2 regions of the Streptomyces sp. SCPE 10 genome follow, and region 1 is predicted to be linked to the other one. Evidence: riboswitches for the same ligand, from Rfam matches in the RefSeq annotation. Region 1 holds a riboswitch; the other holds the start of a gene.
What was found. A riboswitch is a leader RNA that binds a small molecule or an ion and turns the genes downstream of it on or off. The one in region 1 is predicted to bind glycine.

Region 1 (4,550 bases):
GAGAAACGCGCCCACGATCCTGCATCTCGACATGGATGCCTTCTACGCCTCGGTGGAGCAGGCGTCCAAGCCGAGCCTGCGCGGGAAGGCGGTCGTGGTGGGCGGGCTCGGGCCGCGCGGGGTGGTCGCCACCGCCTCCTACGAGGCACGGGTCTTCGGGGTGCACTCGGCGATGCCGATGGCGCAGGCGCGCCGGCTGGCACCCAACGCCGCCTATCTGGTGCCGCGTTTCCCCCTCTACCGCGCGGTCAGCGACCAGGTGATGGCGCTGCTGCGGGAGCTGTCGCCGCTGGTGGAACCGCTGAGCCTGGACGAGGCGTTCGTGGACCTGGCGGCCGGGGGAACGGCATGGGACGCGGAGTCGGCGCGGCGAACCGGCCTCAAGCTGCGCGCGGACATCCGCGCGGCCACCGGGCTCGCCGGGTCGGTGGGGCTCGCCGCCTCCAAGATGCTCGCGAAGATCGCGTCCGAGGAGGCCAAGCCGGACGGGCTGGTGCTCATCGAGCCGGGCACCGAGCGGGCGCTGCTGGGACCGATGCCGGTGCGCACCCTGCCGGGGGTGGGGCCGGCCACCGGGGACCATCTGCGGCGGGCCGGGATCACCACGGTGGAGGAACTGGCCGAGGCGGGCGAGGCCGAGCTCGTACGGCTGCTCGGCAAGGCGCACGGACAGGCGCTGTACGCCATGGCCCTGGCCCGGGACGAGCGGCCGGTGGTGGCCGAGCGGGAGGCCAAGTCGGTGTCGGTCGAGGACACGTACGACGTGGACATCCACGACCGGCCGCGGATCGGGTTCGAGGTGCGGCGGCTCGCCGACCGCTGCGTGCGGCGGCTGCGCGAGGCGGGGCTGTCCGGGCGGACGATCGTCCTGAAGGTGCGGCGCTACGACTTCTCGACGCTGACCCGCTCCGAGACGCTGCGGGGTCCCACCGACGATCCGGAGGTCGTCCGGGAGGCCGCCGGGCGGCTGCTGGACTCCGTGGACACCACGGGCGGGGTGCGGCTGCTCGGGGTGGGCGTCACCGGGCTCGCCGACTACACCCAGGAGGACCTGTTCGCCCAGGCGGCCAAGCCCTCGGATGAGGAGTCGCCCGAGGAGCCGGTGACCGAGTCGGCCGCGGCGCCCGAGCCCGCCGCCCCGCACTGGCGGGCCGGCCAGGACGTACGGCACGACGAGTTCGGCCACGGGTGGGTGCAGGGCAGCGGCGTGGGCCGGGTGACGGTGCGGTTCGAGACCCCTCAGTCGGATCCCGGCCGGGTACGGACCTTCCTCGTCACCGACCCCGCGCTGCGGCCGGCCGACCCCCTCCCCCTGGTGCCGGTGCCCGCCGGGCGGGGGCAGCCGAAGTCAGGTCTCCTCTGAGCCCGCCAGTTTGCCGAAGTCGTGGTCCGGGGCCGCCGTCGGCGGGGGCACGTCCAGGCCGTAGTGGTGGTAGAGCTGGAGTTCCTGTTCGGGGGAGAGGTGGCGGCCCACGCCGAAGTCGGGGGCGTCCTTGATCAGGGAACGGTCGAAGGGGACGTGCAGGGTGCCGTCGACGAGTTCGCTGGGTTCCAGGGGGACGAAGGCGTCCCGGGAGAAGAGGCCGGTGCGTATGGCCGCCCACTCGGGCACGCCGGTCGCATCGTCCAGATACACCTCGTCGATCGTGCCGATCTTCGTACCGGTGCGGTCGAACGCCTTGCGGCCGATCAGGTTGCGCGGATCGATGTCGGTCTGCACGGTCCCTCTCCCTCCACGTGGTCGCAACTCATCCGTAAGCACTACGAAAGAGCACTTTCACCGCGGCGGCCACTTGAGGAACCGGCCGTTGACCTCGCTGGTAGGCTGATTGCGGCTGCTGACCCCGTGCGGGAGAGTCCTCCGACCACCTCGGAGGCGCCGAAGGAGCAAATCCTCCCCGGAATCTCTCAGGCCCACGTACCGCACGGACGAGGTCACTCTGGAAAGCAGGGCGGGTGTCGACGGCTCCCGCCCTCACCGACGGTGAAAGCCGGCGCCGCGAGGCGTCCGGTGAAGCTCTCAGGTCGAGATGACAGAGGGGGAGGCCGTCGGGGCACCCGCGCCGTGGTGCCCTTCGAAGGTCGCGTCAGACCAGGAGGCCTCCGCAATGACCGCCCATCGCATTCCGCTCTCCGAGCTCGAAGCGGGCATCCCCTTCGAACAGCGCCACATCGGCCCCGACCAGGAAGCGCGGGCCAAGATGCTCGCGCAGGTCGGCTACGGCTCCCTGGACGAGCTGACCGCCGCCGCGGTCCCGGATGTGATCAAGAACGCCGACGCGCTCGACCTGCCGGGCGCCCGCACCGAGGCCGAGGTGCTCGCCGAGCTGCGCTCGCTCGCCGACCGCAACCAGGTCCTCGGCTCCATGATCGGCCTGGGCTACCACGGCACCTTCACCCCGCCGGTCATCCTGCGCAACGTCATGGAGAACCCCTCCTGGTACACGGCCTACACGCCCTACCAGCCGGAGATCTCCCAGGGCCGCCTGGAGGCCCTGCTGAACTTCCAGACCATGGTCGCCGACCTGACCGGCCTGCCCACCTCGGGCGCCTCCCTGCTGGACGAGGGCACGGCCGCCGCCGAGGCCATGGCGCTGTCCCGGCGCATGGGCAAGAACAAGAAGGGCCTGTTCCTGGTCGACGCGGACGCCCTGCCGCAGACCGTCGCCGTGATCCAGACCCGCGCCGAGCCGACCGGCGTCGAGGTCGTCGTCGCCGACCTCAGCGAGGGCATCCCGGCCGACATCGCCGCCCGGGACATCAACGGCGTGCTGGTCCAGTACCCGGGCGCCTCCGGTGCCGTACGCGACATCAAGCCGCTGATCGAGCAGGCCCACGAGCTGGGCGCCCTGGTCACCGTCGCCGCCGATCTGCTCGCCCTCACCCTGCTGACCTCCCCGGGCGAGCTGGGCGCGGACATCGCCGTCGGCACCACCCAGCGCTTCGGCGTCCCGATGGGCTTCGGCGGGCCGCACGCGGGCTACATGGCGGTGCACGAGAAGTTCGCCCGCAGCCTGCCCGGCCGCCTGGTCGGCGTGTCCGTCGACGCCGACGGCAACAAGGCCTACCGGCTGGCCCTGCAGACCCGCGAGCAGCACATCCGCCGCGAGAAGGCCACCAGCAACATCTGTACCGCGCAGGTGCTGCTCGCCGTCATGGCCGGCATGTACGCCGTCTACCACGGTCCCGAGGGCCTGCGGACGATCGCCCGGCGCACCCACCGGTACGCCGCGATCCTCGCCGAGGGCCTGAAGGCCGGCGGCGTGGAGCTGGTGCACGGCGCGTTCTTCGACACCGTCACCGCCCGGGTGCCCGGCAAGGCCGCCGAGATCGTCGCCGCCGCCCGGGACAACGGCGTCAACCTGCGCCTCGTCGACGCCGACCACGTCTCCATGGCCTGCGACGAGACCACCACGCGGGCGCACCTGGCCGCCGTCTGGTCCGCCTTCGGCGTCGAGGCCGACATCGAGGCGCTGGACGCGAGCGCCGCCGACGCGCTGCCCGAGGCGCTGCTGCGCGGCGTCGACTACCTCACCCACCCGGTCTTCCACCAGCACCGCTCCGAGACCGCCATGCTGCGCTACCTGCGCAAGCTGGCCGACCGTGACTACGCGCTCGACCGCGGCATGATCCCGCTGGGCTCCTGCACCATGAAGCTCAACGCGACCACCGAGATGGAGCCGGTCACCTGGCCGGAGTTCGGCGCGCTGCACCCCTTCGCGCCCGCCGAGCAGGCCGAGGGCTACCTCACGCTCATCCGCGAGCTGGAGGACCGCCTGGCCGAGGTCACCGGCTACGACAAGGTCTCCCTCCAGCCCAACGCCGGCTCCCAGGGCGAGCTGGCCGGTCTGCTGGCGGTCCGCGGCTACCACCGCGCCAATGGCGACGAGGGCCGCACGGTCTGCCTCATCCCGTCCTCCGCGCACGGCACCAACGCCGCCAGCGCCGCGATGGCCGGCATGAAGGTCGTCGTCGTCAAGACCGCCGAGGACGGCGAGATCGACGTCGAGGACCTGCGGGCCAAGATCGAGCAGTACCGCGACGAGCTGGCGGTGCTGATGATCACCTACCCGTCCACGCACGGTGTGTTCGAGGAGCACGTCGCCGACATCTGCGCCCGGGTGCACGAGGCCGGCGGCCAGGTGTACGTCGACGGCGCCAACCTCAACGCGCTGGTGGGCCTCGCCAAGCCGGGCCACTTCGGCGGCGACGTCTCGCACCTCAACCTGCACAAGACGTTCTGCATCCCGCACGGCGGCGGCGGTCCCGGCGTCGGCCCGGTGGCGGTCCGCTCGCACCTGGCGCCGTACCTGCCCAACCACCCGTTGCAGCCGGCGGCGGGCCCGGAGACGGGCGTGGGCCCGGTCTCGGCGGCGCCGTGGGGCTCGGCGGGCATCCTGCCGATCTCCTGGGCGTACGTCCGCCTGATGGGCGGCGAGGGCCTCAAGCGGGCCACCCAGGTGGCCGTGCTGTCCGCCAACTACATCGCCAAGCGGCTGGAGCCGCACTACCCGGTGCTCTACACCGGCCCCGGCGGCCTGGTCGCGCAC
Region 2 (4,550 bases), 3.9 Mb from region 1:
GGCGTCGTACAGGTCGAGGCCGATGGCGAGGTACGGCGCGCCGAGCGCGGGCTGGACCCAGGCGCGGCGCAGGGAGCGCAGCGCGGGGGTGCGGTGGGCGTGCTGCGCGAGCAGGGCGTAGAACTGGGGGATCTCGATGCCCGGTTCGGACAGCCGCAGCGGTCCGGCGGGCTGGCGGTCCAGTCCGGTGGCGATGCGGCGCAGGTCCAGCCAGGGGATGCCGACGCCGCCGCCCGGGGCGTGCGGATTGAGCCAGAGGCCGTAGTGGTCGGGGTAGAGGGTGCGGGCGACGTCCAGACCGTCGATCACCTCGTAGGAACGGTTCCAGCCACTGGCCGACAGTTCCTGGGCGGAGGTGACACAGGGGGCGTAGTGGAAGCCGCCGACCTCCATGTTCCCGTACTGGGCGTCCGGGGAGCCGGCCTGGCCGTGCCACAGCAGCATCCAGATCTGGCCGGCGGAGGGGGTGGCGAGGGCGCGGAGGAGGGCCTCGTAGGCGTCGTAGCGTCCGGGCGTGACGTGGCGCAGCGTGTGTTCGACGCTTCCGCTGTGGGTGGCGCTCACCTTGTCATGCCCTTCTTTTTCATCATGCCCCGCGTGTGGGGACAGCTTATGCGCCGATGAGCTCCGGCCCCGTTGTTCGTACGCGGGCGCCCGGCCTACTGAACGTAGAAGGGTCGGACGCTTGACTTCAGCCACTGGGCGACCGGGTCGTCCGTGACGTCCAGGAGGATCAGGTTGACCGGCCACCGCACCGGGACCCGGCCGAGGGCGCGGCCCAGGGCCTCCAGCGGGGCGGCGCGGAAGTCGCCCTCCCACCCGGAGAGTTCGACGCCGACGAACATCACCGGGTCGGCCGTCTCGATGGCGGCCAGGCAGCGGCGGGCGGTGAGCACCACGCCGGTCGCGGCGAACTCGGCGGACGCGGCGGAGAAGAAGTCGACCGGGTCGTCCTGCCAGTCGGGCTCGAAGAGGCGGACGCGACCGCCGGCCGCCGGGCCGTCCAGCGGGGTGTTGCCGGCGCGGCACAGCTCGGCCACGGCCTCGGGCGGCAGCGGGATGCCGACCGTGCCGCCGGGGTTGACCGCGATGCCGGCCTGCGGGGGCAGCCCGCGGGCGAACTCCACGGCCGGGGCGATGGCGTACGCCATGTGGGAGCCGGTCGCCTGGCGCAGTTGCTCCTCGGAGCTGAACACCGGGACGTACGCCTGGCCGTCGAGTTCCAGGCCGGGGAGGTCCAGCGGGCCGCTGCCCGGACCGCCGCCGTTGGGCAGCGGCACCCAGAAGAAGCTGCGGCCGAGGACCTCGATGATCCGGCCGCCCGCCGCGGGTATGCCGAGGGAGGCCGACAGCACCTCCTCCAGTTCGTTGCCGGGCCAACCGCCGTGCGGGTGGGGGTGCGCCTGTGCCGGGAAGTCCGCGGGAATGTCCGCCGGGAAGTCCATCTGCCTACCGCCTGCTGGGAACCACTGCTGGGACCACGAAGGCTATCGGGTGGCGGTGACCAGGCCGCTACCCCGTGAACACGATCCGCTGTACCGCGTCCGCCGCGGGCCGGTCCAGCAGCACCGCGGAGCCGCAGCCCGCGGGCAGCTCGCCGCGCTGCACCGCGCCGAGCAGCCGGGCCGTGGTGCGGCGGTGGCGGGCGAAGGCGTACCGGGAGACGCCGCGGCCGCGCTCGCGCTGGCCCGCGCGGGCCGTCTGCTCCGGCACGTCCAGCAGGACCAGGTGCAGGGTGCCGCCGGCGCGCCGGGCCGAGCGGGCGAGCCAGGCGCGCACCCAGGGCTGGGTGCCGCAGTCGTGCACCACCACCGGCTGCCCCGAGCGCAGGGCGCGGCGCAGCGCGAGGTAGTGGGCGGCGCGCACCAGGGGGCGGTAGAGGGCGTACGGCAGGCACCGGGGCAGCCGGGCGGCGAAGCGCTCGCGGGTGTCCTGGGAGTCGACACGGCGGCCGGTGACCGCGCGGCGCATCAGCGTGGACTTGCCGCTGCCGGGCAGCCCGCTGAGAACCACGAGGTCACGGGGGCCGAAGCAGAGGGTGCGGGGCGTGTGGTCCGCCCGGTCGCGCAGATCCCACGCCCGTGTCCGGTCCGCCATGCCCGCCCCCTGTCCCCTGTTCCGGGTCGGCTCCCCCGCCCCCGGCCGGTCCGCGCCCCGGTCTGGTTTCTGCCCGCCGGAGGTAAAGAGAAGGTAATGGCACCGGTATGACGGACGGGTGCGCGCGCCGCCACGGGCCGGTTACGGATGCGGGCCCTGACGGGCACGGGTGCGACGTGCAATGATGTGGCCGCCAACTGCATACCGGCCGCTTGAATCCGCGCGGGAGAGTCCCCAGCCGTCTGCGCTGGGGCGCCGAAGGAGCAAGTCCCTCCCTTGAATCTCTCAGGCCCCGTTACCGCGCGGGCGAGGCACATCTGAAAAGCGGGTCGCTGTGACAGTGGCTCCACCCAAGGTGCAAGCCGTGATCTCGCCCCCGTGGCGGTCCCGGCGAACCTCTCAGGTTCCGATGACAGATGGGGAGGAACGTTCCTCGCCCCATCCCTGTTGCCCTGGGAGACGACCGACCGATGAGCAGTACCGAACTCCGACACACCGCGCTGGACGCCGTGCACCGCTCGCTCGGTGCGACGATGACCGACTTCGCGGGCTGGGACATGCCCCTGCGCTACGGCTCCGAGCGCGACGAGCACATGGCCGTGCGGACCAGGGCGGGCCTGTTCGACCTGTCCCACATGGGCGAGATCACCGTCACCGGCGCCGAGGCGGCCGCCTTCCTGAACCACGCCCTGGTCGGCAACATCGCCTCCGTCGGCATCGGCCGCGCCCGCTACACCATGATCTGCCGGGCCGACGGCGGCATCCTGGACGACCTGATCGTCTACCGGCTCGCCGAGACCGAGTACATGGTCGTCGCCAACGCCTCCAACGCCCAGGTGGTCCTGGACGCGCTGACCGAGCGCGCGGCGGGCTTCGACGCCGAGGTCCGCGACGACCGGGACGCCTACGCCCTGATCGCCGTGCAGGGCCCCGAGTCCCCCGGCATCCTCGCGTCGCTCACCGACGCCGACCTGGACGGCCTGAAGTACTACGCCGGGCTGCCCGGCACGGTCGCCGGCGTTCCCGCGCTGATCGCCCGCACCGGCTACACCGGCGAGGACGGCTTCGAGCTGTTCGTGAAGCCCGAGCACGCCGTCGAGCTGTGGCAGGCGCTGACCAAGGCCGGCGAGGGCGCCGGTCTGGTGCCGTGCGGCCTGTCCTGCCGGGACACGCTGCGCCTGGAGGCGGGCATGCCGCTGTACGGGCACGAGCTGACCACCGCGCTGACCCCCTTCGACGCCGGGCTCGGCCGCGTGGTCAAGTTCGAGAAGGAGGGCGACTTCGTCGGGCGCGCGGCGCTCGCCGAGGCCGCCGCCCGCGCCGAGCAGAACCCCCCGCGCGTCCTCGTCGGTCTGATCGCCGAGGGCCGGCGCGTCCCGCGCGCCGGGTACGCGGTGGTCGCCGACGGAAAGGTGATCGGCGAGGTCACCTCCGGTGCCCCCTCCCCCACCCTGGGCAAGCCGATCGCCATGGCCTACGTCGACGCGGCGCACGCGGCGCCGGGCACCGAGGGCGTCGGCGTGGACATCCGCGGCAACCACGAGCCCTACGAGGTCGTGGCGCTGCCGTTCTACAAGCGCCGGAAGTAGTCGGCGAGCCCGGTCCCGCCCCCGCCCGGCCCGGGCGGGCACGTGACCCTGCGCACATTCACCCGCCCAGTGGCGGTCCCCGCACTCCCCCCGTCATCAGCACTCCCGCGCATACAGGAGAATTCAGGCCATGAGCAACCCCCAGCAGCTGCGTTACAGCAAGGAGCACGAGTGGCTGTCGGGCGCCGACGAGGACGGCGTCTCGACGATCGGCATCACCGAGTTCGCGGCCAACGCGCTCGGCGATGTGGTCTACGCCCAGCTCCCGGCCGTCGGCGACACCGTGACCGCGGGCGAGACCTGTGGTGAGCTGGAGTCCACCAAGTCGGTCTCCGACCTGTACTCCCCCGTCACCGGCGAGGTCACCGCGATCAACGAGAACGTCGTGGACGACCCGTCGCTCGTGAACTCCGAGCCCTTCGAGGGCGGCTGGCTGTTCAAGGTCCGCGTCTCGCAGGAGCCGCAGGACCTGTTCTCCGCCGCCGAGTACGACGCCCACATCGCCGGCTGAGGAGTCGTAGCCCCATGAGTGTCCTGAACACGCCCCTGCACGAGCTGGACCCCGAGGTCGCGGCCGCGGTCGACGCCGAGCTGCTGCGCCAGCAGTCCACGCTGGAGATGATCGCGTCCGAGAACTTCGCGCCGCTCGCGGTGATGGAGGCGCAGGGCTCGGTCCTCACCAACAAGTACGCCGAGGGCTACCCGGGCCGCCGCTACTACGGCGGCTGCGAGCACGTCGACGTCACCGAGCAGATCGCCATCGACCGGATCAAGGAGCTGTTCGGCGCCGAGTACGCCAATGTGCAGCCCCACTCCGGCGCCTCCGCCAACCAGGCGGCCCTGTTCGCGCTGGCCCAGCCCGGC

Region 2: another riboswitch for glycine. It lies ahead of gcvT (glycine cleavage system aminomethyltransferase GcvT); the one in region 1 lies ahead of gcvP (aminomethyl-transferring glycine dehydrogenase).

Annotation. Positions count from the first base shown of each region.
Region 1 is NZ_CP197069.1:1,455,309-1,459,858, reverse strand. Features, by position in the region: partial or broken gene ACSP97_RS06885 (DNA polymerase IV) at 1-1,427, shown strand, start outside; partial or broken gene ACSP97_RS06880 (PRC-barrel domain-containing protein) at 1,562-1,720, opposite strand; glycine riboswitch at 1,840-1,934, shown strand; gene gcvP (aminomethyl-transferring glycine dehydrogenase) at 2,109-4,550, shown strand, end outside.
Region 2 is NZ_CP197069.1:5,312,370-5,316,919, reverse strand. Features, by position in the region: gene ACSP97_RS24720 (enhanced serine sensitivity protein SseB C-terminal domain-containing protein) at 1-564, opposite strand, end outside; gene ACSP97_RS24715 (enhanced serine sensitivity protein SseB) at 660-1,445, opposite strand; gene ACSP97_RS24710 (AAA family ATPase) at 1,513-2,097, opposite strand; glycine riboswitch at 2,311-2,408, shown strand; glycine riboswitch at 2,409-2,523, shown strand; gene gcvT (glycine cleavage system aminomethyltransferase GcvT) at 2,568-3,686, shown strand; gene gcvH (glycine cleavage system protein GcvH) at 3,817-4,197, shown strand; gene glyA (serine hydroxymethyltransferase) at 4,212-4,550, shown strand, end outside.